One region of the Marinomonas sp. THO17 genome, then DNA from elsewhere that is predicted to be linked to it. Evidence: predicted binding sites of a transcription regulator. Region 1 holds the regulator's gene; each other region holds the start of a gene.
What was found. The regulator sigma-54, encoded in region 1, starts transcription at its own class of promoters, with help from an activator protein. The targets are predictions, from matches to a motif close to TGGCACNNNNNTTGCTNT.
Positions count from the first base shown of each region.

Region 1 (10,417 bases):
ACCCGTATCCACTATGTCTACAATCAAATCAGCCAAGCCCATAATAGGTGCTAATTCCATAGCACCATAGAGCTTAATAACATCCGCTTGGATACCTTGCTCAGCAAAATATTGCTTAGCTGTTTTAGAAAATTTGGACGCAACTTTTAGACGACGTTGCGGTAATGCCTGATCAACAACACCAGCCGTCATCAAACGACATTTGGAAATTTTCAAATCCAAAAGTTCGTACAAATTTTTGGTCGAAGCTTCCATTAAAACGTCTTTGCCTGCCACACCAAAATCCGCTACACCATGTTCAACATAGGTAGGCACATCAGTTGCACGCAAAATAACCAATTTAATATGCTGGTGATTGGTATCAAAAATCAGCTTGCGGCTCTTAGTAATGTCCTCTGCGGGAATGATATTAGCCTTTTCCAAAAGCGGTAGGGTTTCGCCCAAAATACGCCCTTTTGAAAGGGCGATGGTTAATGCTTTACTCATATTAATTCAATACTCGCGAAATTTTCGCACCCAAGGCGCCAAACTTTTCCTCAATACATTCATAACCACGGTCAATATGGTAGATACGGTCTATCTTAGTATCGCCCTCTGCAACCAAAGCTGAAAGCACCAAACTTGCCGAAGCCCGAAGATCTGTTGCCATTACTGGCGCGCCTTTTAGCTTGTCACAGCCGCGAATAATGGCCGTATTACCATTCACTTCAATATCCGCTCCCATACGCAACATTTCATCTACGTGCATAAAGCGGTTTTCAAAAATATTCTCAATAACACGACCCACGCCAGTTGCCACTGAGTTTAATGCGACAAATTGCGCTTGCATATCCGTTGGAAAAGCAGGATATGGCGCAGTACTTATATTTACGGCTTTCGGTTGACGGCCTTCCATATCCACTTCAATCCAATCATCACCACAACTCACTTTAGCGCCTGCTTCTTCCAATTTCGATAACACGGCTTCCAGAGATTTCACATCTGTATCAATAACTTTAACCTTGCCACCAGTAATAGCCGCAGCGACCAAAAAAGTACCTGTCTCGATTCTATCAGGCATCACAGGATAGGTAGTGCCATGTAACGCTTCTACGCCATCCACAACAATAGTGTCCGAGCCATGACCCGATATTTTTGCTCCCATGGAAATCAAACACTCAGCCAAATCAACCACTTCAGGTTCACGAGCGGCATTTTCAAGAATGGTTTGACCTTCTGCTAAAGTTGCTGCCATTAGCAAATTTTCTGTACCAGTTACCGTGACCTTATCGAAGAAAATACGAGCACCTTGTAAACGCCCATCAACGGTGGCCACAATATTGCCACCAGTGACATCAATTTTAGCGCCCATGGCTTCTAATCCACGCAAGTGTAAATCCACAGGGCGACTTCCAATTGCACAACCACCCGGCAAAGATACTACGGCACGACCAAAATGACTCACTAATGGCCCTAGTACTAATATGGAAGCTCGCATGGTTTTAACAAGTTCATAAGGCGCTTCACAATTATTCAGTGTAGAGATGTCCAATTGAACACTCATTTTTTCATCAACAACAACACCACACCCCATTGAGCCTAATAGCTCTAACATAGTGGTAATGTCATGCAAATGTGGCAAATTCTTAATAGTAATTAAATCTTTGGTCAGCAAAGTGGCTGCCAAAATTGGAAGCGCAGCATTTTTCGCCCCTGAAGCTCGCACCACACCGTTTAAAGGTGACCCACCAGTAATTAAAAGCTTATCCATACAATCAATCTCTTATAATAATTTCTTTACAGCTTATCTGCTTGCTCTGGCGTGTAAGTTTTCATGGTTACAGCGTGAATAGCACCACTGGCAATGGCGTCTTGTAAATGTGAATACACAAGCTGTTGACGTTTCACCGTCGACAAACCTTCAAATTCACTCGATACAATGACTACTTGAAAATTACAACCTTCTCCCTCCGCTATGACTTCACTATCACGAATAGAAGATTCCAAAAGTGCTTTTACTTCACCTGCGTTCACAGTCGCTCCAATCTAAAAATGTACTTTAATGACGATATTCTACCTTAGTAAAGCCAACTACTTAACACTTTCAACGACTACTAAGAGCAAAAAATTAGTTGTTTTCTAAGATTTTATTCAATGATGACAAATTAACTATGGTTTTTTTTAGGCTTTTAAACAAAGCACACAAAAAAACGGCAATAAAAAATCCGCTTACAACTTTTATAAGCGGATTTTTAAAAGTGAGTCACTATAAATATTATGACTTTTTCGCTAATGAATCCTTCCAAGCAAGAATCGCAGCTTCTATATCATTTCGATTCTGCTCCATCATGACGCCAAATTGCTTACGAAATGTCAGACCAAAATTAATGTTATTAATTGCCACATTACTCAATAACCATTGCTGACTCTTGTTTTGCTCCATGTAGAAGATGATGTTCAGCAGGTTACCATTTTCCATTTGGAAATCTACATTAACTTTGGTTTCACGGCCACGACCTTGAGGTCCTAATGGCAACACATTAATTCGATCAGGGTCTAACTCTAACAATGAAGAACCATAAGTCTGCAGCAAAGTGTCTTTAGTGACGTTAGCAAAACGCTCTCTTTGCTCCGGCGTAGCTCGTCGATAATACTTCCCCATCACCTTACGAGAAAAATCATCAAAATCCACTACGTCTGCTAAAATTCTATCCACCCTGACAGCAAGTTCGTCAGGATTTTTTGCTAAGAAGTCCTTATCTTTTACTATATCATCACGGAATGCATTGACGACTTTCACTACGGCATCCCTTGCACCTTCATTATCATTTGCCCAAACAATTGAGCTCAGCAATAAAGACAAAACAAGACAGGTACCAGTCAGCAGTTTTATCATAATGAATTACTCCGAATCGCCTGAATTAAATAGGAATTGACTGATCAAGTTCTCCAATACTAAAGCAGATTGAGTATCAAAAATTTCTCCACCTTCTGTCAGCATTTTGTCATCCGCACCTATGGTAATACCAAGATACTTCTCACCTAATAAACCACTGGTTAAAATGGCAATCGAACTGTCCTCAGGAATATTATCGACATCGGCATCGATATTCATAGTCACCAACCCCATGTACAAGTCTTTATCAAAAGAGATGGACTCAACAGAACCAACTGTTACACCCGCAATAGTGACCTTTGAACGACTCGTCAAACCGCCAATATCATCAAACCTGGCGACAATTTTGTAAGAATCTTTTTGAGCAGAAAACCCCAAGCCGCTTACTTGCACCGCCAAGTAAACAAAGGCTGCCACTCCCAATACAATAAAACATCCAACTAATAATTCAGTACGCTTACTTCTCATCCTAAAAATCCCCAAACATGGCAGCTGTTAATACAAAATCCAATGCTAAAATCGCCAAAGAACCCAACACCACAGTGCGAGTCGTTGCTTTACCAATACCTTCCGAGGTTGGTACACATTCGTAGCCCTGATAGACCGCAATCCAAGTCACCACGACCGAAAAGAAAAAGGCCTTAATCACGCCATTCATAATATCGGTATCAAAATACACAGACTGCTGCATCAAAGACCAAAATGCGCCGTCATGTACCCCAAGCCAACCAACGGATACCAATAAGCCGCCAATGATACCTGTTGCTGCAAAAATAATACTTAACAAAGGCAAACAGATCACTCCAGCGAGAAAACGTGGTGCAATAATGCGACGCAAAGGGTCAACCCCCATCATCTCATAACTGGATAATTGCTCAGTAGCCTTCATTAAACCAATTTCAGCAGTTAACGAAGAACCGGCTCGGCCTGCGAACAATAGAGCGGTTACAACAGGAGCCAATTCGCGTAATAGAGATAATGCCAACAACTGCCCCACAGCTTCTTCTGAACCAAATTTTGATAAAATACTGTAGCCCTGCAAAGCCAATACCATACCAATAAAGGCACCAGACACCACCACAATCACTAGTGACAACACACCAACAGAGTAAAGCTGTTTTACCAGTAATCGAATTGACTCACTGAAACGAACAGGGACACGAAGCACGCTTTGCGCTAAAAAAAGACCCGCACGCCCAACCGCTTCTAACCAATTCAGAAACCAAGCCCCTAAATGCATCACAAGATTCATATTGATACTCCTTGTGACTGAGTTTGCTCAGGATAATGAAATGGTACGGGACCATCTGGCTCGCCTTTCATAAATTGTTTAACCTGCGGATCTTTGGAAGCGTGAATTTCTTCAGGAGTGCCTTCGGCAATCACTTTACCACCAGCCAAAATACAGACATGGTCAGCAATAGACAGGGATTCTTCAACATCATGAGACACCAACACAGAAGTAATGTTAGCTGCATCGTTTAATTGTCGAATCAATTTAACCAGCACGCCCTTTGAGATAGGGTCTTGACCAGTAAAGGGTTCATCATACATCACCAAGTCCGGATCCAAGGCGATAGCTCTGGCTAATGCTACACGCCTTGCCATACCGCCAGATAATTCAGACGGCATAAGTTGATGCGCGCCACGTAGACCTACACTATGAAGTTTGTCCATGACAATTTCTTGAATACGTTTTTTGTCGAGTTGAGTATGCTCCTCAAGTGGAAAGGCGATGTTTTCTGCCACTGACATATCACTGAACAAGGCACCACTCTGAAAAAGCATGCCCATTTTTTTGCGGACTTTATAAAGCTTCTTACGAGACAAACTATGAACATCTTGTCCATCTACCCATATCTGTCCCTGATCCGGCACCAATTGTGCGGCGATTAATTTCAACAAAGTGGTTTTACCTGTACCACTTGGCCCCATTACAGCAGTTACCTTACCTCTTGGAATGGTCAAAGAGACATTTTTATAGATGGCTCTTTCACCACGATAAAAACTTAACCCTTGCACCTTTATATATGCGTCTTCCACAAATACACCCTTATTCCCTAGCGAATATCGACTGATACTAACACCGCCTTTTCGGAAATAAAATCTCACACCGTGTAAATACAATTTGTTTGCTAGGTCAAGCCTTGAATTTCAATGACAAACCTCATTAAATGGTAGCTCCTGAAATTATGAGTAATTCCTTCATCATGTTGTTGTTTTCTGCTGCCCTGATCACTGGGTTGATTTTTTTGGTTATTAGTTCTGATAAGTTTATTGAAAACTCTGCTTTGGTCGCAGAGAAACTCAATGTAAGCCCCATTATCATAGGCATTACGCTAGTGGCTCTAGGAACCTCGGCACCTGAAATGGTTGTCTCCGCCATTGCATCATTGGATCAGGCTCCTGAAATTGCTGTGGGTAATGTGCTGGGATCTAACATAGCGAACATTGCTTTAGTTTTAGGCGCCACTTTATTGTTTTCGGCCATACCTATCACTGCGGGCATTGCCACCAAAGAAGTCCCTCTTGTATTAGGCATAACACTTCTAACAGGGCTATTAATTCACGACCAACACCTCAGCTTTCTAGACGGTGTTATCTTAGTAGCTGCGTTTATAGTGATTTTGTTTTTGCTACTAAAAGGCAGTAAAGATTTGTCCAACGAACTAACAGAAGAACTTCCGGAAGATGATGGAAGCGCTATCGGACACTCACTATTCATTGCGATCTTGGGTCTTGCAGTTTTAATTGGCAGTTCCAAGTTATTGGTGTGGGGCGCCATAGGAATCGCCACTCAACTTGGAGTCAGTGAATTGGTAATAGGTTTAACCATTGTTGCCATTGGCACCAGTCTACCGGAATTAGCAGCCTCCATCAGTAGTGTGCGCAAAGGACATCACGATATCGCCATCGGCAATATCTTAGGTTCTAACATATTCAATTTAGCAACGGTATTACCCTTGCCTGCTCTGATAGCACCAGGCGTGCTAGATCACAGTATTTTAACTCGTGATTATCCATGGACACTTTTTTTAACACTGGCTTTGGTCATTGCCATTTTTGTCTTCAAGCGCACTAAGAGTAATAGCATTCCAAAATGGCTAGGACTACCACTACTGATCGCTTACGCTTTATACTTGTACATTCTAGGTACAGGTGGCCCAGCTTAATGACAACAAACAAAACATTTAAAGGTCTACGCAATATACTGATAATCGTTCTATTGTGCGCCATTATTACAATGCTAATTTGGTACAAAAATCTACCCCATACCAATTTAGTTGAGTCTGAGTCATTAAGTAGTACTCCAGATTATTTTATCACTCAGGTTGTCGCGCTGAGATATGATGCGCAAGGAAACCTGATTGAGCGAATCAATGCCGAGCAAACCCTACACTACATCCAAACGTCACGTACCTTATTGGAGAATCCAAATATAGATAGGTATTCTATATCTGGTAGTTGGCACGCTCACGCTTCGCAAGGCACTATTGAGGATGGTAGTAACGACATTTTGCTGTCGCGTAATGCAGAAGCGGTAAAAAAATATAAGCAATCAGAAGATGTGATTTTGCATGCAGACACTATTCATTATTTAGACCAAGATAAATCATTAACCAGCCAAGGAGATGCAATTCTTATCTCTTCTCAAGGCAAAACTTCTGCAGGCAAAATTATTACTTATATCAATTCTGAAGAAGTCGTTATGACAGGATCAGTACGAGGAAATTATGAAACAACTCACTAAATTATCTGGTTTAATTACTCTGATAACATTAAGTCAATACAGCCTTGCTCTACCTAACGACATTGAAAAACCACTAGAGATTCAAGCAGACGAAGCTTCCTTTGACCAAAATACAGGGCAAGCAATTTACAAAGGGAACGTCATTGTTAAACAAGGTTCGATTGAAATTCAAGCCCAGTATTTAAAAGTAATGAGCAACCCTGAAACTCGACAATTCAGTAGTTTAGAGGCTTCCGGCACTCCAGCTAAATTCAGCCAGCAAATAGACTGGAGTGGTAATATCGTTATCAGCAAAGGCAATGAAATTCATTACTCCACAGATGAAGGTAAACTTGAAATCATTGGTGAGGGCTACCTAAGTCGAATGCAAAACTCCATCTCTGCAGACTATATTTTATACATGATCAATGACGGCACATTCAGCGCTGAGAAAAAAGATTCCGGTCGTGTATCTATGACCTTACAACCACAAACAAGCAAGGCAAACTAATTCATGGCTCGACTGGAAGCAAAACACCTAGCTAAAAGTTACAAAAAACGCCCTGTTGTGAAGGATGTCTCCGTTGCTGTTGAATCGGGTCAAGCCGTTGGCTTGCTAGGCCCAAATGGCGCGGGTAAAACGACATGTTTTTATATGATAGTCGGTATGGTTGCCAATGATGCTGGGGGAATTTTTATCGACGACCAGGACATTACTCAAGATGCCATGCATGTACGAGCCCAAAAAGGGGTGGGATATTTGCCGCAAGAGGCCTCTATTTTCAGAAAAATGTCCGTTGAAGACAATATTTCAGCCATTTTAGAAACCCGTAAAGAACTGTCTAAAACTGAGCAGAAAGAACGTCTAGAATCATTGCTGGAAGAATTCAACATCACTCATATTCGTAAAAATTTAGGCATGGCCCTTTCTGGTGGCGAACGGCGTAGAGTTGAAATTGCACGTGCTTTGGCAATGAATCCTAAATTCATATTATTAGACGAACCTTTCGCAGGGGTTGATCCAATTTCTGTAGGCGATATAAAGCTGATTATTAAACATTTACAAGACAACGGCATTGGCGTTTTAATTACCGACCACAATGTAAGGGAAACGCTGGATATTTGTGACAAAGCTTACATTGTAGGCAATGGTTACATCATAGCTTCTGGTGATGCCAGTGAAGTAATTAACAACGAACAAGTAAAAAAAGTCTATTTAGGCGACGACTTCCGCCTGTAACCCCTTATCATTGTTGTAGAAAGGGAGTAGTATGCATAACTCGTTCCAATTATTTATTAAATCAGACAGAGTTGCTCCATGAAGCAGTCTTTACAGCTAAAGCTCGGTCAACAATTAACCATGACCCCGCAGTTGCAACAAGCCATTCGCTTGCTGCAACTTTCGACATTGGATTTAAAACAAGAAATTCATGAATTCCTTGAATCCAATCCTTTGCTGGAATTAGATGACGACGACTTAACCGCCATCGACTTACCAGCCAGCATTGAATCTAAAGTCGAAAACGATACAAGCAAAGAAAAGGCAAACAGTGAGTCAGCCGAAGAAGCCCGATTAGAATCAGAATGGACGGAAAGTATCCCAGAAGAGTTGTCAATTGATAGCAACTGGGATGATACCTATCAAAGCTCAGCCGCAGTAAGCGATGTGACTAGCTTCGATAATGAAATGGACTTTGAGAGTCGTAATGCTCCAGCAGAGAGTATTCAAGACCATTTAATTTGGCAGCTCAATCTTACTCACATGTCAGACCGTGACTTGGAGATTGCTTACGCGATTGTTGATTGCGTTCAGCCTGACGGTTATCTGAGCATGCCATTAGAAGACATTCTAGAATCTCTCACAGGTGATCTAGAAGACCTTGAACTGGATGAAATCCAAGCTGTTCAGCACAGATTACAACGCTTTGATCCGGTCGGCGTATGCTCTATTGATTTACGGGATTGTCTGCTAGTGCAATTAGAAGCTTTCCAAGACCACCCTTTATTCAGAAGCACACAAAACTTGATCAGCCATTATTTAAATCTGCTAGGCAGTCGAGATTTTGTGCAGTTAAGCCGTAAAACCAAGCTTAAAGACGAAGCGCTTAAAGAAGTTATTCACCTTATCCAACAACTCAATCCGCGCCCAGGTTCCGCCATTGATGAAGACGACACGGATTATGTCATACCAGATGTGTCAGTTAAAAAGCGTAACGGCATTTGGCAAGTCGAATTGAATAATGACGCTTTACCGCCGATCAAGATTAACGAAACCTATTCTGCGATGGCCAACACGGCCTCTACAGCAGAAGATGTAAGCTACATCAAAAATTCCTTACAAGAAGCTAAATGGTTTATGAAGAGTTTACAAAGTCGTAATGAAACTCTGCTAAAAGTAGCCAGCTGTATTGTGAGTCGCCAGATTGATTTCTTCGAACTTGGCGAAGAAGCCATGAAACCTATGGTATTACATGATGTTGCCGAAGAAGTAGGCATGCATGAATCAACTATTTCTCGTGTCACTACACAAAAATACATGCATACACCAAAAGGCATTTTTGAATTGAAATACTTCTTTTCAAGCCATGTTAATACTGCGTCAGGCGGTGAATGTTCTTCTACCGCCATACGCGCTATGATTAAAAAATTGGTTGCTGATGAACCTGCTAAGAAACCACTTAGTGATAATAAATTAGCAACCATCTTGGCGGACCAAGGCATTCAAGTAGCAAGACGCACCGTTGCCAAATATCGTGAGGCGATGAATATACCGCCTTCCAATGAACGAAAAAGATTGATTTAACAGGTATTAAGTATCATGCCATTAAATTCACTATTAAAAGCCGATCTGGTGCTTGCTAAACAAGACATTGTTAGTAAAAAACGGGTTCTTGAAAGTTTGGCGGAGATCACTTCTAACCGCCTACACTGTGATAATGAAGCTGTCTATGACGCCTTGTTGGCACGTGAAAAATTAGGTAGCACCGGCATAGGCAATGGCATTGCCATCCCGCATTGCCGTCTAGAATCTGCCAATCGTACGGCCGTTGTTGTTATGTCACTACAAAGCCCCATTGACTTTGACTCTGTCGACAAACAGAGTGTTGACTTGATCTTCGCCTTAATTGTGCCACCTCACGAATGCGATCAACACTTATCGACTCTAGCGCAAATTGCTGAATTGGCGCAGTCACCTGACGCACTAGCAGAACTTCGTAACGCAAAAACCAATGAAGAGTTATACACTAGCTTTGAATCTTTAATATAAGGATGAGACAGCATGCAGGAAGAATCCATTACTATTATCAACAAGCTTGGCCTGCATGCCCGCGCAGCAGGCAAGCTGGTTGAAACCACATCACGTTTCTCATGTGACATCACCATTGAGAAGGACGGTCGTAATGTTGACGGCAAAAGCATCATGGCAATGATGATGTTGGCGGCAGGCAAAGGTACTGAAATCACTGTTAAAACCAATGGAGAAGATGAGGAAGAAGCGATTAAAGCCGTCTTGGCTTTGATTAATGATCGTTTTGGTGAAGACGAGTAGTTTCCATGTCTGAAAAAACGTTAAGCCATCTGCAGACCGTTAGTGAGTCCCTTGAGTCTGGGGCAACTATGCAGACGCGATACCTGCTTAACGGCGCCCTACCTGCACAAGATGTAGCCCGTTTACTCGAATCTTCCCCCCCAAAAGAGCGTAAATTACTTTGGGAGTTAATTGACTCTAAAAACGAGGGGGAAGTACTTCAATATCTAAGTGAAGACATAGGTGTCCAGTTCCTAAAAGAAATGGATACTGAGCGCTTGGT
Region 1 is NZ_AP031575.1:199,250-209,666, reverse strand. Features, by position in the region: gene hisG (ATP phosphoribosyltransferase) at 1-486, opposite strand, end outside; gene murA (UDP-N-acetylglucosamine 1-carboxyvinyltransferase) at 488-1,750, opposite strand; gene ABXS85_RS00920 (BolA/IbaG family iron-sulfur metabolism protein) at 1,777-2,013, opposite strand; gene ABXS85_RS00915 (ABC transporter substrate-binding protein) at 2,255-2,875, opposite strand; gene mlaD (outer membrane lipid asymmetry maintenance protein MlaD) at 2,882-3,343, opposite strand; gene mlaE (lipid asymmetry maintenance ABC transporter permease subunit MlaE) at 3,345-4,127, opposite strand; gene ABXS85_RS00900 (ATP-binding cassette domain-containing protein) at 4,124-4,918, opposite strand; gene ABXS85_RS00895 (calcium/sodium antiporter) at 5,068-6,048, shown strand; gene lptC (LPS export ABC transporter periplasmic protein LptC) at 6,120-6,626, shown strand; gene lptA (lipopolysaccharide transport periplasmic protein LptA) at 6,610-7,116, shown strand; gene lptB (LPS export ABC transporter ATP-binding protein) at 7,120-7,845, shown strand; gene ABXS85_RS00875 (RNA polymerase factor sigma-54) at 7,924-9,408, shown strand; gene ptsN (PTS IIA-like nitrogen regulatory protein PtsN) at 9,424-9,873, shown strand; gene ABXS85_RS00865 (HPr family phosphocarrier protein) at 9,886-10,155, shown strand; gene mgtE (magnesium transporter) at 10,161-10,417, shown strand, end outside.

Region 2 (10,417 bases), 770 kb from region 1:
GGCGCTGGCAGCAAGGTCAACGTGTCTTGCATCATAAACCTGCAAGCCAGGTTCGGTTGTCAATAAGTGCAAGCTAAGGCCAGTTAAAGGCGCTTTCAGTACGGCCACTTCTTGCAACACTCTTGGCGCTAAAGACAAACAAAAATTGGTGTCTAGCCCTAAGTAATCGTCTCGACCAATGGTTCGTAAATGATTGAAATCATAGGCACTTCCATGAGTTGGAGTGACTTCTCCGGTGGGAATTAAATCGTCGTTTACAGGTAAATAATGATCAGCGACGACTTTCAGTTGGTGATCTAAAATACTGCCTTGCCCATCTAGATTAAAATAACTGTGTCCTGCGATATTACAAAGGGTAAGTTGGTTACTGGTGGCTTGAATGCGCATTTCCAAGCCCTGTGAAAGCAATTGATACTCTACTTGAATCTGCATTCTTCCCGGATATCCCATCTCACCGTCTTCTAACGTGACTTGCAACTGAACCGCATCGTCACTTTGCGCAATAATGCGCCAATTTTTGCAATCTGTACCTGCTGGTCCACCGTGTAATTGATGTGGACTGGGAGAGGAGGGCGTAAGCAGATATTCTTTATCGCCAATCATAGCCCGGCTGTGGGCAATACGATTGGCAACACGACCAACAATCGCACCAAAATATCGGCATGAGCCTAAATAATCTGCGAAGTTAGGTGAGCCAAGTACTACTGAGTGTGGATAACCATCAAGGTGAATAGACTGAATGCTGGCGCCTAGGGTGAGAATGTTTGCACGAATGCCTTCGCGTTTTAGGTGGATCTGTTTCACTTGCGAAAGATCGGTTAATGGCATGCTTTTACCTTTTTACAAGGACCCTATATTCGGTCCACGATTGCTTTTTTGTTATTTTACTGGCCTTGAGTATAGCCTGATTCGTCTTTCTTTGAGGGAAACCATTATTCTGAACTTGACCATGAATAGCAACTCAAGATGCGCGGATTGCACAATATGCTGTATCAAAAACCAATAAAAAAATGCCTACCCGAGAGATCATCAAGGGTAGGCAGAATCATCCAGCAAGCATACTGGGGGAGGTTATGACAAACCATTAAGACAGGGATACTGTTAAGACAGTGGCCCGCCAATTATGGTGTTACGTAAGCCTTCTATAATGTTGTCGCCCGTTTCCTGACGTAACTCATCGTACCAAGCTTGCGTTTCTTGCATGTCTTTTCCGTGTGTCACATCACAGCGTTTACGGGCTTTTAATACCAAATCTTTAACGCGGAAACGTCGTTCAGATTGATAATTGAGCAATGCGCTTTCAATGTCTGTGTTTTTTGCAAAGCATTGCCCTAAGACAACCGCATCTTCAAGTGCTGAACAGCCGCCTTGTCCTATGTCTGGTGTGGTGCTGTGGGCTGAGTCACCTAATAGAGCAATCTTGTTTTTTACTAAGGTATCGAAAGGCTCAATATCATGAATTTCAATGCGATTCGTGGTCTCAGGGTTAATGGCAGCAATGAGTTTTTGCACAGGCTCAGTCCACCCCGCAAAGTATCTGGTTAAATCTTGCTTAACGCTGCTTCTGTCTTCATCAAGGCCTTTTGGTAGTGGAACATCGAAAAAGAAATAGAAGCGGCCATCGGCAATTGGCATGATGGAAACCCGTTTGCCTTCACCAACAAATGTGGTCCATTGGTTTGCTGGGGCGATATCTTCATCAATATCCACTAAACCATTCCAGTTTACATAACCAGCATAGCGGCGTTCTGTTTCATAACCTAAGACATGAGCGCGCACTTTTGAGTGAGTACCGTCAGCGGCAATCATAAAGTCACCCGACGCTTGTGTGCCATCCGTGAAATAGGCAGTCACACCAGCGGCAGATTGTTCAACCGATTCAATGCGTTTACCAAACTGTATTTTCTCTTTGCCCCACCAGTCTATCATTTGGTTTTGCAGATCAGCCCGTGACACAGGGCAAGGGCGTTCGCCAACGGCTTCCACCAATGGACTCAGACTAAACTGGGTCATTACTGCTCCGCTTAAGCCATCTTGATAGGCCATAAAATGCATTGGTCCACCAAGCTGATCCATAATGTGTCCCATGCCGAGATGATTCATACATTTAACACCGTTTGACCATATTGAAAGTGCGGCCCCGACGGGTTTGATTTCTTTTACTGCTTCAAAGATGTCGCATTCAATACCTTGTTGTTTAAGAGCCGCAGCGGCGGACATTCCACCGATACCAGCGCCAATGATCAATGCTTTCATCTTGCTATTACCTCATTGCTATTACAGATCTTGATTGTGTGCCTTGGTGCATTGTCCTTTATGTGCATGGTTCTCTATGCACATTGTTCACTTCAATCATCTTAGTTGCATTGCTATTTTTATCATTATATTCGCAATAAATGTGCCATGAAACAAATGATCCCGTTAAATATTTTATGAAACCATTGTTTTATTTATCTTATGAGGAAGCAATTGTTGAACAAATGGACAAAAATATGACTCATATAAAGTAAGCCCTTTAGCTTGAATGCATCTCTTTGTGAGTTTATTTGGTGCGCTTGGGCTATTTTGGTGCAATTAAATTGCCTGGAGAATCACTTTAGCTACCGCGATAAGTACTATAGGAATAGGGCGAAACCAATAGTGGGATATGGTAGTGCGCCGCTTCATCACTGATACCAAAACGAATCGTGACCATATTAAGAAAGCTTGGCTGAGGCATCTCAATGCCTTGCTGAGCAAAGTAATCTTCGATGCCAAACTCCAACTCATACACCCCCTTGCTGAAATGCTCTTCTGCTAATAACGGAGCATCACAACGACCATCATCATTGGATCTGGTTGTGTGTATTAGACTTTTATTGCCTTTATCGTCATAACGATACAGCTTAATTTCTACCTGACTGGCCGCAATGCCTTTAGTGGTGTCTAAAATATGTGTTGTGAGATAGCCCATGTTTGATCCTTATGAGTATAACGGGTGAATCTAATGATTTTTTTGAAGGCACTGGCCTCGTTGCTTGAAATCATAATGAAAGCATTGTTTCATATTAAATAATAGGTGTGCCATTTGTTTTATGGTGATTCTAGGGAAGGTATGAACAAGTCCACTGACTTCAGCGTGTGGATAACTCTCTTTTATTCGAGGCAAGTTTCGCCGTCCAATATTAAACATATTGGCAAGAAGCTTAACAAAGAATAAAGAGAGCTTAGACCACGCCCTTCGGGTCTTTCAGAGAAACGGCCTCTCTGTGTTAAGAGTGATTGAAAGGTATTAACATTCCTGCTCACTCTTGCCTTGATAGGCCGTTTCTCTGATAAGACTGATGTTCAGAAGACTTATTCGTACCTTCCCTAGCCTTTTTAATCAATCTAGATGTATGAAAAACGAGTATAGAAGTTGGAGACAGAAAATGTCATTGCAAGAAGTTGTTCTTACCACCTCAGATGAAAGTGAATTTGTGACACTGTTAGGCAGTGTTTACGAACATTCTCCTTGGGTTGCTGAACAACTTTGGCGACACAAGTTGGCGCACCCTATCGAGATGTATAACAGTATGGACAAGATTCAACTGGCGATGCAACAGATTGTTGATAACAGTACCGATGAAGAAAAGCTGTTATTGTTAAGAGCGCACCCGGATTTGGCAGGTAAAGCGGCATTGTCTGGTGAACTTACAGAGGCTTCAAAGTCAGAACAAGCGGGTGCCGGATTAGACCAATGCAATGAAGAAGAGTTGGCTCACTTTCTTCAATTGAATCATGACTACCGTAGTAAATTTGGCTTTCCTTTTATTATGGCAGTGAAAGGAGCCAATAAGACGCAAATTTTGCAAGGCTTCCTTGAGCGAACCCCAAATGATTGGCAAAGGGAATTTGAGCGAGCCATCAGCGAAGTGCATAAAATTGCGGCTTTTCGATTGGCTGAATTTTAAGCTTTAAAAAAGCAAGCTTGCTGACCTGAAGTATCGGGTCAGTGGGCTTTCCGCTATTTTTTGTTTTGAGGAGCTAGCTATTTTTGAGGAGCCAATTATTTTTGAGGAGATAGCCGAACAACAACCTGTTCAAAGCCGTGCGCTTTAATTTTCCTTTTTGCAGCATTGCCCGTTTCTGTCCATGTCATCAACTCACCTTGTTTGTCGATATACACATAGTGTTGAATCTGATCTTTTTGGGGGCCTGCTCCTTCGGCTTTCATAATGCCATAAATCCCTTCACCTAAATGGTGGGTTTTGCTTTGCCATAGTTCATCGATCGTCGGATATCGATTGAATATTTGCAGTACCATTTTAAGACGATACTTGTGATCCAAATAGTCACATATGGCTTCGGGAGTCAGGGCAAATCCATAGTGTTTTGTCCAATCCCAGTGAATGACAGCTAATAATTGATACAGTGTCATCTTGCTGTTTTGACAACCAACATCGCCAGTAAAATGGAGTGAGTTTTGTAGTGCGGTTAGTACTTGATCAGAGCCTGCTAATCTGTCTTGATCAATTTGCATTCTGAGCCAGTGTTCAGCAAAATTTGTGCTGCTACCATAGAGGCGTTCGAAATCTTCCAGCGTCATTTTATTATTGTCGATCAATAACTGAATCATGTGAGTGAAACCACAGATGCCTTTACCATCCTGAGAAATCTGTGATTTATCTGTGAAATTCCTGCCCATATGGTTTCTCCTAACCTGCCTTGTAATCATGTCAGGCTATTGTCAGGCGAATGCCCTAGACTCTCTTGGCGAAACGCAAGGAAATTACGGTGTTTTTGCTAGTCGAAAAGTCATGTGAGAGACTTTTTGTTCTGTAATATCTTATTGTTTTTATTATAAAAATAGATTTTTAATAATTCGTTTAATTTGATAAGAATGGCTGTTTGAGATGATAATAGAGATGACAGACATTCGTGGAAAGAAGCCGTTTTTTGCTTTCCAATGCCAGTTTGATGAGCCTGTCTGGAGTGCTATCGTAGAGAGCAAAAAACCATAGCAAAAATAACCATAGCAAAAAAACAATAGCTGAACTGATCCAGTAAACAAGCACGCAAAGTCGTTGCTCGCCGTACCTTCTGCACCTTGAAAAATAGACCTACCAATAGAGTAGATTTGTTCACCCTGTGAGTAAGTCAGTCTTCTTAATACCTTATTTTTGTAGCACTACAAGTTACTTATAACAGTCCAGACAATTCTATCAAGGTCTATCTAGGGCTTTGATAACGGGATAAAGGTACTCGACGTTTACGTAATACCACTTGATATAGTTGTAATGAACGGCTTTGGAATGCACCCGCACAGGTTTTTAAGTAATAAGACCACATGCGATAAAAGCGGTCATTGTATTTCGACTGCAAGCTCGTCCAATGGTGATCAACATTTTGCTGCCAAGCAAGGAGGGTTTTGGCGTAGTCTTGTCCAAAATTATGTACATCTTCGATCACAAAATAGGGTTCAACGGCTTCACTGATATCGGTTAAGGAAGGAATGACCCCATTTGGAAATATGTATTTATCAATCCAAGGATCTGTGCCTTGTGAGCTTATATCACTGCCGATAGTATGCAGTAAGAAAATACCATTGTCTTTTATTAAGCGATGAGCAGTTTGCATAAATAGCGGATAATTTTTGCGTCCTACATGCTCAAACATACCAATGGAAACCGCTTTGTCATATTCACCTTCCAGACTACGATAATCCATTAGTCGAATGTCCACAGGTAAGTCTTTACAACGCTCTTTGGCGAGCTTGACTTGTTCTTTGGAAATGGTGACTCCGGTTACATGTGCCCCATATTCTCGGGCCGCTAATTCAGCAAAACTTCCCCAACCACAACCAATTTCGATGATAGAATCGGTAGCTTGTAAATGCAATTTTTGGCAAATGAGACGTAATTTATTTAGTTGCGCTTGATGGAGATCATTGGCATTTTCCCAATAGCCACAGGAATAGGCCATGGTTGGGTCGAGCATGGCTTGGTATAAATCATTACCGACATCATAATGTTGCTCGCCAACTTGATAAGCACGCTTGACCGATTGTCGGTTGAAGAGTTTGGCTTTTAGCCACTGTGTTAATAAGGTTCTGCGCTTGATGATTTTGCGATCCAATTCCGCACTTAGTAGTCGGCGAATACATTCTTCAAGGTTTTTACAATCCCACCAGCCTTCCATGTAAGCTTCTCCTAAACCGATCGAACCTTCTTTTAATATACGATTCCAAAGGTCAGGGTTATGGACTTGAGGATCCCAAGCATTAGGACCATTGACTTTAATGTCAGCTTGATTAAGGAGTTGAGAAAACCATTTTTCTATTGGCGATACGCTAAGAGGTGGAGGGGAATTGTCAGAGAGAGATGAATGAGGAGAAGACCTTGATAAGGATGTTTCTTCATTGATTTGATTGGGGGTATTCATCTATTTCCTCCGAACATCTAGGCGGTAATATCAACAGAATGTCACTCCATTCATACTACGTATCCAAGCTTCAAAACAAAGCGGAAATAAACTATCGTCTTAATAATATTTTTTAATGCGGTATGAATGAATCCTTCTTTAGAGAGGCCGAAAGGGCACCCTAAGAAGCTGTGATGATGGCGAAAAAAACGGCCAGATAATCTGACCGTTTTGCCAAAAAAATGGGCGGAAAGTGGGGAATGACTTATTGAATGGCTGTTTATTCTTTGACTGCACTGTCTGCAACAAGATCACAAGACCAGCCCCAGCCAATTTGTTTTTCAACAAACTCAGCAGCTTTATTTTCACAGTAGCCTGCTTTGTTTTTAGCGTTCCAAAGGGTTTGTGTGGTATCGCCTTTGGTGTATTGCACTTCACAAGGAAGGCGATTTCCTTCAGGGTAAACCACTTCAATGACACGGGTTTTGTCTGCGTGCACACAAAGGGTTTTGCGGTTATCGATGGCGTTGGCTGAGGTGGCTAAACTCGCCAATACGAAGGTCAGCGCAAAGGCGAAATATTTATGCAATTTTGTCACAACGAATTCCTTTCAAATATCAAATTGGAGTTGGGTATTGCTCAACAAACCATTTCCATGAGAAGCAATGGTTTGTAAATGAATGTAACTGATTGTTGTGTCTGGATCAATGCAAAATCTTTACAAAAGAAATAAGTAACAATAAACATAGGATGAAATGGTCACTTATTTGGGGATTTCACTCGTATTTTTGTGCTTGCTCAACGGCATTTTGACGAATTTGTTGAAATTCGTTGAACGCCTTAGCCACTTTTTGCGTTTCTGACAAAGACAGAGAAATCGAAGTGTGACAGTTAGGATTGGAACATTTAAAGCTTTGTCCCGCTAAAAGTAAGTTAGATTCAATGAATATAGGGGATTGGCAATCAGGGCACTTTATTTCAGTTTTAACACTCATTATCTTGCTCCTTGTGGAAGTGAGGTTACTCTTTTGATGGCAGAGGCGCTAAATTTTTGGTGAAAATATCCAAAATGGCTGTCATGCCTTTGGGTAGGGGCAATTGCCCTGCGGTAAGACTGACTTCGTAATCGGCTCCTGCAGAAGAGTTACTAGCGTTTTTACTTTTGCTAAATAGAGAGCCATGCAGTTCGGTATCAAATTCATGCGCCTTATAAGTGTTCATCAATCCTTTACTGGTAGCACGTTCTTTACGTTCTGACGCGGTTTCTTTGGTAAATTCTCTTGAGCTTTTGACTTCCATTTGAAAAGAGATTTTTAACGTTTCAATTGCCAATGAATTAATCGGAATTAAGGTCATCAGTGGCACTACAAAATCCATTTTAATGGGAGTAGCACTTGGTGTGCCTTGAGCTGTTAGTGTTTGTCTTTCCAATCGAAACTTAATCATAATGGGACGTAAGTCGTCGTTTTCCTCAGACGCCTTTTCAAAGCAGTTATTGATGATGAACTGTGTTTGAGATTGCGCAATCATGGCATTGGCATCGGTGGCGGCTTTAAGGGGAGCCCCGATGAGTGCTTTCATTGGCAATCCAGAAAATTGATTTGCGATACTTTTAGTGGCCATAGGGTGTTCCTTTTAATCATCCAAGAACCTGAGTTAGCCTGGAATTTGTGCTCTCAAGGTTCGCTCATAGCCTTCGATGAGACGTTTTAAGCCTTCTGGCGGCTCGCTGCCGGTTAAGGTGATTTCAATTTTGGTATTGGCAGAGTCGAGGTTTTCTTTATTGCTGCCACCGATAAAACTGCGTTTTTTGTTTGGGTCTGGAAAAGACACCATGAGTTTATCGTCTTTGCTGGTGGTCACTTCCAGCTCGGTCGAAAATTTGACCTCTGTGATGCGCGGAGCAGAAATAGGGCAGAGTGCCAAAATAGGGATCTCAGCGGTGACATTTTCTATCCCATCCGCTGTGCGACTAGGAAACTCCATGGCGCAGGTTTTAGGACGTAATACAGGTTCGGTATTGTATGGATCCTTCGGGTCGTCACGTTCTTCCTCATCAAAGAATCGCTTAATGAAATCGATGGTTTCACCCTCAACGGATTTAGCGGCATCTTTAACACTCTTGTGAATGGCGCGCATCAAAGCTTGAAATTCAATCATGTTATTTCCTATCGACAGTTTAGGACGCTATAAGAGGAAGCGAGATCGGTTCGCTTCCAGACTACTCCTTAAGGTAAAACTGCTATTGAGCAGGTGTCGTCGTTGCTTCATCTTTTAACATGATAGGATCGATGTTTTTGGTGAAGGCATTAATAATGGTGGTCACACCGGTTGGAAGTGGCAGCTGTCCTGCGTGAACATCCACTTCGTATTTGGCCTGATTAGAGGCTTCATAATGCTCTTTCTGAGAAGAAGAAGACTTGCTGTTATGAGAAACAGAACCGTGTACCTCAACGGAGAACAGACCTGCGTTATATTTGGCCGTGATGTCTGCTTTGGCTGCCGTTTCTTGCTCCTGACTGCTTTCATTATCTTTTGATGTGGAGCTTTTCACTTCCATTTCAAAATGCACTTTAACATCATCAACCGCTAGTGAATTAAGTGGAATCAGAGTGAGTAAAGGCAGGGTGAATTTCACTGTCGCCGTTGGCGGGGTTGCTTCGGTACCGTCCGCTTTAACAATTGAACGAGTGATATTGAAGGACACCATAATGGGTTCCAAAACATCTTCTTTTTTGTCAAAGCAGGTACTTAACATGAACTGAGTTTGTGTACGTGCCATCATGCCGTTGGCATCGGTTGCCGCTTTTAGCGGGGCACCGAGAAGAGATTTCATCGGTAAACCACTAAATTGCTGGGCCATTGAAGCTAATCCAGACATTTTTGTCTCCTTGTTTATTAATATGTGAACCTCGATAGAGCGAATTTCATGCTCTGCATATCATCTTCATCCTCTTTTTTATTACTGAAATTCCTTTCGTCTTATGTCATAAAAGGTTGCTTGAAGACGATTTGAATTCAGTGTTCAAAATTTCAGTCACAGGGTGACAGCTTGATGAGATGATGTTGTTAGACTAAATAAAACTTTGCTTGAAAACTTGGTCAAATAGGGGACATTTTCATGCTCTATTTGACCGCCTTTTTATGTATTTAGGTTTCTCATAAACTGTCATTTTTTGAAGTGAAGAGAATGTGTTGTGGTGAAGGGAGGAGCGATTAAGTCTTGTGAACATAAGTCTGTATCTTCCCTAACAAATCTCTGACGTTTGCGTTAGAGATTTTCTACCAGTGAGCTTTCATTTCTACTTATGACACATAAGCTTGCTTACGTTTTTTGCGTTGTTGATTGCGGAATTCTCTAGGGGTACAACCAGAATAACGTTTGAACATTTTTTCGAAGTGACTCAAATCACCGAACCCGGATTGCAGGCAAATATCAGTAATACTGTGATTTGGGGACTTGGCAATTTTACGTTTGGCAAATTCGATTCTCATCTGATTCAGTAAAGGCTTAAAGGATGTGCCTAAATGCTCTCTGAAAAGAAAAGACAGATGAGAAGGGCTGGCAAAAGCGGATGCGGCAACGTCTTCTAAACAAATTTCATCCAGAAAATGAAGGCTCAGGAAATTCAGCGATTTTTGAATACTAGGATGAAGGTGATCATAAATATCCAACTGATGGCTGAGAAGTTTATCAATCAGCTCGTCTTTGAATGGCGGAGAGGTGACATCAATAATACCAAGATCCAGAATTTCCTTAGCGGTAATCTTGCTTTCACAAAAGGAAGCAAGAAAGAGTATTAGTCTGTGTAACTCTATGATATTGCCGGGCCAATCGTAATGCTGCAGTAGAGATAGGGCAGAGCTAGTAATATCTAACTTTATGTCTAGACTGGATAAGATGTAGGCAATGTGTTCTGGAATATCTTCCGCTCGCTCTCTTAAAGGGGGAAGATGAAAATTAAATTGCGGTGTGGTGGCGCCAAAAATATCATACATCCATTGCTGCGACGGATGGGAAAGGTCCTTTTTAGAG
Region 2 is NZ_AP031575.1:969,410-979,826, reverse strand. Features, by position in the region: gene ABXS85_RS04580 (aldose epimerase family protein) at 1-828, opposite strand, end outside; gene hpxO (FAD-dependent urate hydroxylase HpxO) at 1,102-2,256, opposite strand; gene uraH (hydroxyisourate hydrolase) at 2,597-2,953, opposite strand; gene uraD (2-oxo-4-hydroxy-4-carboxy-5-ureidoimidazoline decarboxylase) at 3,411-3,932, shown strand; gene ABXS85_RS04560 (hypothetical protein) at 4,028-4,666, opposite strand; gene cfa (cyclopropane fatty acyl phospholipid synthase) at 5,191-6,402, opposite strand; gene ABXS85_RS04550 (hypothetical protein) at 6,662-6,979, opposite strand; gene ABXS85_RS04545 (hypothetical protein) at 7,158-7,376, opposite strand; gene ABXS85_RS04540 (DUF2589 domain-containing protein) at 7,402-8,004, opposite strand; gene ABXS85_RS04535 (DUF2589 domain-containing protein) at 8,038-8,541, opposite strand; gene ABXS85_RS04530 (DUF2589 domain-containing protein) at 8,624-9,262, opposite strand; gene ABXS85_RS04525 (helix-turn-helix domain-containing protein) at 9,688-10,417, opposite strand, start outside.
Region 2: hpxO (FAD-dependent urate hydroxylase HpxO) is a predicted target of sigma-54. The motif match lies at 2,387-2,404, and genes of this name have one in related genera.

Region 3 (10,417 bases), 1.6 Mb from region 1:
GTGCGCGAAAAACACATCTATAGCATTTATCAAAAAATGGACAAAAAGCGCCGTTCTTTAGATGAAATCATGGATGTTATGGGAGTACGCATTGTTACTGATCGCCACGACAGTTGTTACCGCATTCTTGGCGTCATTCATGCGTTATTCAAGCCAATTGAAGGTCGTTTTAAAGACTACATTGCGGTTCCTAAATCCAATGGTTATCAATCTTTACACACCACAGTGTTGGGTACTAACGGTATTCCGATGGAAATTCAGATTCGCACTGAAGAAATGGACTTAGTGGCGAATAATGGTATTGCTGCACACTGGGCATATAAAACCAATGGCAGCGACAAAGCGCCAAACAGTCACGACAGAGCCACTAAATGGGTCAAAAGTCTATTAGAAATTCAGCAAAAAGCGCGCAACCCCATTGAGTTTGTCGACAACGTTAAAAACGATTTATTTCCTGATGAAGTCTATGTGTTTACGCCAAATGGTCAGATTATAGAACTGCCTTCTGGCGCCACTCCGGTTGACTTTGCCTACGGTGTTCATACGGAAATTGGTAACTCTTGTATCTCTTGTCGTATCAATCGTCGTCTTGCACCACTGAGCACGCAACTGGAAAGTGGTCAAACAGTAGAAATCATTACAGCCAAAAATGCTCAACCCAATGTGGCTTGGTTAAGTTTTGCCATTACGGGCAAAGCACGTACCAATATTCGTCATTATCTAAAAGACAAACAAAGAGAAAATGCCATCTCCATTGGCCGTCGCCTGTTAACACGCTCATTAAATGCTTTCCAAACCAATATCGACGAGTTGACTCCTGAGCAAATCACTCAAGTGCTGAGCAACCATCAGATGGATAGTCTAGACGATTTGCTGGAATCCATAGGGAAAGGCCGCCATGTTGGATATTTAGTGGCTCGTGAGCTTTTCCCAAACATAGATGAAGAAACCTTGGTGACGCCCAAATCCTTCAAAGTGAATGGCTCTGAAGGCATGCTCATTTCCTATGCTAAATGTTGTGCACCTATTCCTGGAGATCCTATCGTCGGCTTCGTACAGGTCGATAAAGGCATTATCATCCATCACTTAAACTGCCCCAACATACAAGATCATCTATCCAGTCCTGAGCGTTTTATTCACATGTCTTGGGGTAAAGAGATAGAAGAAGAGTTACACATTAGCTTGATTGTTACCTACATTAATGAACGCGGTGCGGTAGCTAAAATTGCCAGTTCTATTAGCGATACCGATTTTCAAGTATCGAATCTCGACATTATTGAGCGTGGTCGAGTCAGCCGTTTGCGCCTTAATATCACCATATCCAGCCGCGTTGGTTTAGCTGATGTCATGCGCCGTATAAAGGCGGTTCGTTGCGTAGAAAAAGTGTCCCGCGAAACCATTGTTGGGCGCTGACAGCCCTCCCCTAAAAAAATATTTAAGGACTGATAACCATGTCAAAAAACGTGATTCATACAGCAAATGCTCCCGCCGCTATTGGCCCATATTCTCAGGCCGTACGTGCTGGTAACACAGTCTATTTATCTGGCCAGATTCCTTTGGTCCCTGAGACAATGGAAGTCATTAGTGAAGACATTGTTGAACAAACCACACAGGTTTTTAAAAACCTGCAAGCAGTCTGTGAAGCGGCCGGCGGCTCTTTGGAAAAAGTAGTAAAATTCAATATCTTCATGACGGATCTAAACAACTTCGCTACGGTAAACGAAGTGATGACACAATTCGTTAAAGAACCTTACCCTGCGCGTGCAGCAATGGGTGTGCGTGCTCTACCAAAAGGCGTGCAAGTGGAAATTGAAGGCATTATGGTGCTGGAAGACTAATTCCCGCCATGACAGAATGAAAAAAGAGGCTCTCTTGCCTCTTTTTTTATGACTTAAATAAAGCAGCAAACCTCTCTTTTATATAATACCTATGTCTGCAAATAAGCCTTAACAAGCTCACGATAACCCGCCACATAACTTGGGTACACTGGCTGCCAGCCCTGCTGCAATAAATAATCCGCCTGGATGCGCTTACCTGATTTGGGCATGAATCCATCGTTTGCATCAATTTTCACTTTTGCCCCTAGCAGTGAAGCTAACCAAAGCTTTACTTCCCACATAGAAACTGGTGTTTGATCTGTCACAATAATGTGCTCAGGCAGTGCTTGTTGATCCAATGCTAGTTGAGCAATCTTATACAAGGCGGAAACGACATCATCACGATGCACACGGTTAGTCCAGCTGTTATCACCCCAGCTTTGCTCTGACTGAACTTTTTTCAACAAGGCATATCGACCGGGCCCATAAATCCCCGAGCAACGCACAGCCACACTAGAAAAGTGCTCTGCTAACAAAGCTTCTGTGGCCAATAAAACTGACGCCGTTGGACTGTTTGTCTGAGCTTGAGTTTGCTCTGTAATAAGCTCATATTGCTGATCATACACACTGGTACTGGAGACAAACACAATAATTGGTTCTTGTGGCGCATTCTGGTACCGCTCTACAATCGCTTGCGCTGTCTCATAATAAGCGCTGCGATACCCTTGCTCACTGCGTTCACTTGGCGTCATGATCAAAAACACCAAATCCGCTTCCGGCAGTAGTGCAGCAGGCAGAGTACGTAACTCCCCCGTGATGCCACTCACTCCATTAGGAAAACTTGTGCCAGTACGTCGAATCCCTGTCACCTGATGACCATCGGACAATAATAAGGACGCTACGCCTGAACCAAGGTCACCACAGCCTGCAATGCATATCTTTGCCATGTAAATTGCCTATATCAATGCTTAATTTGACCACCTAATCCTAATCTCGCCATGAAATGTGTCCATTAAGAATATGCTGGTAACAAAAATCTACGAGTATACTTTATTAAATTATGTATTATCATAGTTATTAATAATGAATCTTCGAAAGGGCAAGGTAGACTATGACATTAACGGAATTAAAATACATTGTAATGCTGGCCGAAGAGAAACATTTTGGGCGTGCGGCAGACCGTTGTTATGTGTCCCAACCCACTTTAAGTGTGGCCGTTAAGAAACTGGAAGAGGAGCTTGGCACTGCCATTTTCGAACGCAGCAAAAGCTCTGTGTACATTACACCAGTAGGCGAACAAATTATCGCTCAAGCCAAACGCGTTCTAGATCAGGCCAATATGATCAAAGAACTGGCCAACTCGGGAAAAAATCAACTAACGGGTCCGCTTAAAATAGGTGCCATTTTCACTATAGCCCCCTATTTATTTCCTGTAATGATCCCGTCATTAAACAAATTAACATCTGGCATGCCGCTGATCATAGAAGAAGATCTAACTGAAAATCTGCGCCCTAAGCTGCGTAACGGTGATTTGGATGCCATTATTGTGGCTTTACCTTTCCAAGAGCCTGATGTGGTAACTCAGCCTATTTATGAAGAAGAGTTTGTGGTGCTCATGCCTAAGCATCACGCTTGGACTAAACTGGATGTCATCAATACCGACCAGTTATCCACAGACAACTTATTACTATTGGGCAAAGGGCATTGTTTCAGTGAACAAGTACAAGAAGCTTGTCCTTTATCCACCGACAACGAGGTCGAAGATAACCGCACCATAGTCAATGGTAGTTCGCTTGAAACCATTCGTTATATGGTTTCTTCAGGATTAGGGGTCACCGTATTACCTAAGTCAGCCGCAACCAATATCGATCACTCCATGCTGGAAGTGCGTCCCTTTGCATCACCGGCGCCAAAACGAACTGTCGCACTCGCATGGCGAGCAAGCTTTCCGCGCCCTAAAGCCATTGAGGCGGTAAGCCAATCCATTCGCGAAGCGTGTCAGCATCTTAATTTATAAACAGCAAATAAGACAATGATAGATGGATTAGACACACAGGATGTGCGTGAATTAAAAGGTGTTGGCGAAGCCATGGCAGAAAAACTGGCTCGTATGCACCTGCATACGGTTCAGGATTTACTGTTTCATCTGCCTATTCGCTATCAAGACAGAACCCGCGTCATGCCCATTGGACAACTGAGCTTTGGTGATGAGGCGGTTATCGAAGGGCACGTCATAAGCTGCGAGGTGAAAATGGGCAAGCGACGTAGCTTGCTGTGTCGCATTAAAGATCATAGTGGCAGCTTGGGCCTTCGCTTTTTCCATTTTTCTGCCGCTCAAAAGAAACAATTAGAAGCCGGTAAAAGAGTGCGTTGCTTCGGTGAATTACGTCGCGGTAGTGCTGGTTTTGAAATCTACCATCCAGAGTACAGAGTAATAAGTGATGATGAAGAACCATTAGCGTCCAATCAACTCACTCCCATATACCCTCTGACAGAAGGCGTGACGCAAACCAAGATTCGCCAATTATGCGAACAGGCGTTGCAGCGTCTCACTCCTTACAATCTAAAAGAATGGCTGCCAGACGATATACGTCAAGAGTTCAGCTTGTCTTCTTTGTCCGATGCCATTCAGTTCTTACATCACCCAACACGGGATGCCAATCTGGAGCAACTCAAACAGGGTTGTCACCCAGCGCAATATCGCTTGTCTTTTGAAGAATTAATGGCGCATCAACTGTCTCTCATTGGTAAACGCATCAAAGCCAAGCAAGATGCTAGCATTCAGGTCACTAGTGCAGGACAACTCAGTGAACAGCTGCTGGGGCAGTTACCCTTCTCGCCAACCAATGCGCAACAACGAGTGTTTCAAGACATACTAAAGGATATGGCAGAGGGTCACCCCATGTTACGTTTGGTGCAAGGAGACGTGGGCTCAGGTAAAACTTTGGTCGCCGCTTTGGCGGCAGCGGCTGTGGTTCAAGAAGGTTATCAAGTGGCCGTCATGGCTCCAACAGAAATTCTTGCTGAACAGCATTATCTTAACTTTACCCAATGGTTTGAACCTCTAGGCCTTAATGTCGCTTGGATGACAGGTAAATTAAAAGGCAAATCACGGGAAGCCGAACTACATAAAATCGCTTCTGGTGAAGCGCATATTATCATTGGTACCCACGCCCTGTTCCAAGAATCGGTTGAGTTTGATCGATTGGCTCTGGCCATCATAGATGAACAACATAGGTTTGGGGTTCATCAGCGCATGGCCTTGAGAGAAAAAGGCATGAAACACGGTGTTCAACCCCATCAATTAATCATGACGGCCACGCCAATTCCTCGTACCTTGGCCATGTCCGCTTACGCGGATCTAGACTCTTCTATCATAGACGAATTACCACCTGGTCGAACGCCTGTTAACACTATTGTGGTATCTGACCAAAGGCGACAAGAAGTCATAGACAGAGTACAAAGCGCCTGTCAGCAGGGTAAGCAAGCTTACTGGGTCTGCACTCTTATTGAAGAATCCGAAGCTTTGCAATGTCAGGCTGCCGAAGACACAGCGCAGGTTCTGCAAGAGCAATTAGCAGGGATCAGTATTGGCCTAGTGCATGGCCGTTTAAAAGCACAAGAAAAAGCGGACATCATGAGCCGCTTTAAAGCTGGCGACATACAGCTGCTGGTAGCGACTACCGTGATTGAAGTAGGTGTAGACGTGCCAAACGCCAGCTTAATGGTCATTGAAAACCCTGAGCGTCTCGGTCTGGCTCAATTGCACCAACTAAGAGGCCGTGTGGGTCGTGGTCAAGCTGCCAGTCATTGTGTCTTGCTCTATAAAGCACCACTTGGTCAGCAAGGCAAGGCCAGACTGTCTACTATGCGTGAAACCAGTGATGGCTTCAAAATCGCTGAGAAGGATTTAGAATTACGCGGTCCAGGAGAGTTATTGGGGACGCGTCAAACAGGGTTGTGGGAGTTTAAAGTCGCTGATTTGCAAAGAGATAAAGCCTTACTAGATGATGTACAGAAGGCCGCAGGGCTACTCTATCAAGAATATCCTGAGCACATTCCGCCTTTATTAAATCGCTGGCTACCGAATCATGCTCAGTACCTTAACGTCTAAGGTATATTCACTACCGTGGTGTTCTTTACTTCTTCCATCGCCACATAAGTACGCGACTCTCGAACGTGCGGTAAGGTCAGCAAGGTTTCACCAAGCAGTAATCGATACGAATCCATACTAGAGACGCGCGCCTTTAGTAAGTACTCAAAATCCCCCGCAATTAGATGGCACTCTAAAATTTCAGGGATTTCCGCCACCGCTGTTTTAAATTCATTAAACCCTTCAGGGGACGTGGTTTTCAAACGGATCTCAACAAATACCAACAAACCCGCATCGACTTTCTTTGGGTTTACTAAGGCACAGTAGCCTGTAATGTAACCATTGCGCTCCAATCTACGTACACGCTCTAAACAAGGAGTGGCACTCAAACCAACACGACTTGCCAATTCAACATTGGATAAACGACCGTTTATTTGCAATTCTCTAAGTATTTTTTTGTCCAATCGATCAAGTGGTTTTGCTGAGTTATCCATTTGATATGGATCTCCTTACTAAACTGCTAAGAATGCTTAAGTTTATCATGCAGAGCACAATTTTGGGAAAGCGCTTTAACCAATATATTTTGTAAGGGCTTTCATCTTCAACAAAAAAGCACCAAAATAAAGCAAGAAATGTCTGTCGCACAATTTGGAGTCGGTGTTTTGTCAAATCGCCCCAAAAATGAGCAAAAATAACTTCTCAGCATAACTTAACACTTTGTTTTATTTGGTCTTACTGGTTCCATCTCATGGAAACATAAGATTAATTGGTAGCCTATATTTAAGAAAAAAAAGTGCAAGCAATGAGTACATTAGTCTTCTTTTTTAATATTTTATTCTTGACTAAGGCGCAAAAGAGTAATTCTATAGGGGGATGTGACGATCCCCTAGAGGATTCGTCTGCATATCTAAGACAACAAGAATAATTAAATGTTGGCATTATGTTTGCTTTACCGATCTCATAGATTCAAATTCAGATCTATCAAAACTGCAATAATTACAACATACATAAAAAAATCGCCTGGGAGGCTCAATACAATGAAATCCAATGTTGGTAAATTTCTTTCTACCGCTGCCATTGCTGCCACAATCAGCACTGGAGCAGCTGCTGCGACACTTGACGATGTAAAGGCTAAAGGCTTCATTCAGTGTGGTGTTAGCCAAGGTGTTCCTGGTTTCTCCAACGCGGACGATAAAGGTAACTGGACTGGTATTGATGTTGACGCTTGCCGTGCAACGGCTGCTGCAATATTTGGTGATGCTCAAGCGGTTAAATTCACTCCACTTTCTGCTAAAGAACGTTTCACCGCGCTTCAGTCTGGCGAAATCGACATTCTTTCTCGTAACACGACTTGGACTTACACTCGTGATACCGCTTTGGGTCTAGACTTCACTGCAGTGAATTTCTATGACGGTCAAGGTTTCATGGTTCGTAAAGACCTAGGTGTTCAGTCTGCAATGGATCTTGATGGTGCGACAGTATGTACTGAACAAGGTACTACTACTGAGCTAAACATGGCGGACTTCTTCCGTAAGCACGAGATGAACTACGTTCCTGTTATCGTACAAAAAGCAGACGAAGCTCTAGCTGCCTACGCTACTGGTCGTTGTGACGTATTCACAACCGATAAGTCTGGTCTTGCAGCACACCGCTCCAAGTTAGCAGATCCTTCAGCACATATTATTCTGCCAGAAACCATTTCTAAAGAACCTCTAGGTCCAGTTGTTCGTCATGGCGACAACCAATGGAAAGACATCGTTACTTGGGCAATGTTTGTACAGGTTAACGCTGAAGAAATGGGCATCAGCTCTAGTAACGTTGCTGAAATCAAATCAACATCAAAAGATCCAGGCATCCGTCGTCTGCTAGGTGCTGAAGGTAATATGGGTGAGTCTCTAGGTCTAGGTGCTGATTGGGCATACAACATCATTGCTGAAGTAGGTAACTACGGTGAAGTATTTGAGAAAAATGTTGGTCCAAATACGCCTGTAGGTCTACCACGCGGTATTAACAATCTATGGACTGAAGGCGGCGTAATGTACGCGCCACCAGTTCGTTAATATCTCTTAAACCTATCTAAACAACTGGCGCAGCCACTTTACTGTATAAGTGTGCTGCGCCAGTCTTATTTATAAAACACATCTGACGAGCATAATACTGCCTGGACTAAGATGAGCGAAAAAGCAAACTCAAATTCAAGCTTCTTGAATGATGCAGGCAATCGTGCCCTGATATTTCAAGCAGTTTTGTTGGTTCTTGTCGTTCTGGCTGGATACTACTTATTCAGCAATCTACAAGCCAACCTAGATACGCGTGGAATTTCAACTGGATTTAAATTTTTAAATGAACCGGCTGGCTTTCCAATATTAATGCACCTGATTGAGTATACAGAGGCAAATACATATGGAAGGGCATTCCTTGTTGCTCTGATAAATACCTTTGTTATTTCGATCTTAGGGATTATATTGGCCACGATTATTGGTATCGTTATGGGCCTTGCCCGATTATCTAATAACTGGCTAGTTGCACGCCTAGCCACAGTTTACATTGAGACACTTCGTAACTTACCTTTGCTGTTACAAATGTTTTTTTGGTATTTCGCGGTATTAGCCGCTATGCCGCACCCACGAAACAGTATTATTTTTGGTGATTTTTTCCTTAATAACCGCGGCATTTACTCACCTAGCCCAAATTTTCAAGAGGGTATGGGCTTTGTTGTTGCTGCCTTCTTCATTTCTATACTTGCTTCATTTTTCATTATTCGATGGGCAAAGCAACGTCAACAGAAAACAGGAGAATGGTTCCCTGCATACTGGGCATCTCTTGCTACGATAGTGGGCGTCACTCTAATCGCTTTTGTACTATCGGGCTTTCCCGTTGAATTTGAACTTCCAAATAAGAGCCGCTTTAACGTAACTGGAGGCATGGTTCTGATTCCTGAATTTGTGGCAGTGTTAATTGCGCTTTCTACATATACTGGAGCCTTCATTGCTGAAAATGTTCGTGCTGGCATTTTGTCAGTAAACTGGGGGCAAACAGAAGCTTCTCGCTCACTCGGATTGTCTGATACTCTGACTCAACGTCTAATTGTACTTCCACAAGCCCTGCGCGTTATTATTCCTCCTCTTACAAACCAGTATCTAAATCTTGCTAAGAATTCCTCTTTAGGCGGTGCGGTTGCGTACCCTGAGCTGGTGCTGGTTGTTATGGGAACAACCCTGAACCAAACCGGTCAGGCAATTGAAACCATTGGTCTTTGTATGCTGGTTTACGGTTCTTTGAGTTTGTCTATCTCACTCTTTATGAACTGGTATAACAAGCGTATGGCATTAGTTGAGCGTTAAGGAGGCAAACTTATGGCGATCGAATTTAAACCATCTCCAAGCCTCCCACCACCGTCTGATTCGGTTGGTCCTGTCGCTTGGATACGTAATAACTTTTTTTCATCTCCCTTGAATGTTGTGCTGACTCTGCTCAGCCTCTATATCATTTATTTAATTGTTCCTCCTGTCATACAGTGGGGACTACTTAATGCGACTTGGGAAGGGAACAATAAAGATGCATGTACTGCAGGTGGTGCATGCTGGGCATTTATAAACGCTCGCTTTGATCAGTTTATGTATGGTCTTTACCCACCCGAAGAATACTGGAGAATCAATATCGCAGCGATAATACTAGTTTTGATGGTGGGAATGTATGCCATCAAAGTAGTGAATAAGCTGTATTTATCCATTGCAATCATCTTTGTTTATCCAGTTATTGCCTACTTCCTATTTTCAGGAGGTGTATTTGGCCTTAGCATTGTAGAAACACCTCTATGGGGAGGCTTATTTCTAACCATGCTACTGGGTATTATCGGTATTGTCGCATCATTTCCTCTCGGCGTTGTTTTAGCACTTGGTCGAAGATCTGATATGCCAATAGTGAAATCTGTTTGCGTGGTTTTCATTGAAACCATTCGTGCTGTGCCTTTGATCACTATCTTGTTCATGGCATCGGTAATGATCCCATTATTCTTGCCTGAAGGCATGAACTTCAACAAGTTATTGCGTGTCTTAATTGGTATTACCCTATTCTCTGCCGCATATACTGCCGAAGTTATTCGTGGTGGTTTGCAAGCCATTCCAAAAGGTCAGTACGAAGCAGCAGATGCAATGGGATTAACCTATTGGCAATCAATGTGTCTAATCATCTTGCCTCAAGCATTAAAGCTGGTTATTCCGGGGATAGTAAATAATTTTATCAGTTTATTTAAAGACACTACTCTGGTTTACATCGTTGGAATGATTGATTTGCTGGGTATGATTCAACTAGCAAAACAAGACCCTAACTGGCTTGGAACAGCATTAGAAGGTTACGCCTTTGCCGGCTTTATTTATTGGATTATCTGCTTCGGTATGTCTCGCTACAGCATGGCACTAGAACGTAAGTTAGATACTGGACACAAGCGGAATTAATTAAGAATTTAGAGGCCTTCATAAAATGACTCAACAAAATATGGCACTTG
Region 3 is NZ_AP031575.1:2,540,801-2,551,217, reverse strand. Features, by position in the region: gene ABXS85_RS12130 (bifunctional (p)ppGpp synthetase/guanosine-3',5'-bis(diphosphate) 3'-pyrophosphohydrolase) at 1-1,413, shown strand, start outside; gene ABXS85_RS12125 (RidA family protein) at 1,452-1,838, shown strand; gene ABXS85_RS12120 (NAD-dependent epimerase/dehydratase family protein) at 1,928-2,764, opposite strand; gene ABXS85_RS12115 (hydrogen peroxide-inducible genes activator) at 2,929-3,834, shown strand; gene recG (ATP-dependent DNA helicase RecG) at 3,850-5,931, shown strand; gene lrp (leucine-responsive transcriptional regulator Lrp) at 5,928-6,404, opposite strand; gene ABXS85_RS12100 (amino acid ABC transporter substrate-binding protein) at 6,948-7,970, shown strand; gene ABXS85_RS12095 (amino acid ABC transporter permease) at 8,082-9,254, shown strand; gene ABXS85_RS12090 (amino acid ABC transporter permease) at 9,267-10,367, shown strand; gene ABXS85_RS12085 (amino acid ABC transporter ATP-binding protein) at 10,393-10,417, shown strand, end outside.
Region 3: ABXS85_RS12100 (amino acid ABC transporter substrate-binding protein) is a predicted target of sigma-54. The motif match lies at 6,844-6,861, and genes of this name have one in related genera.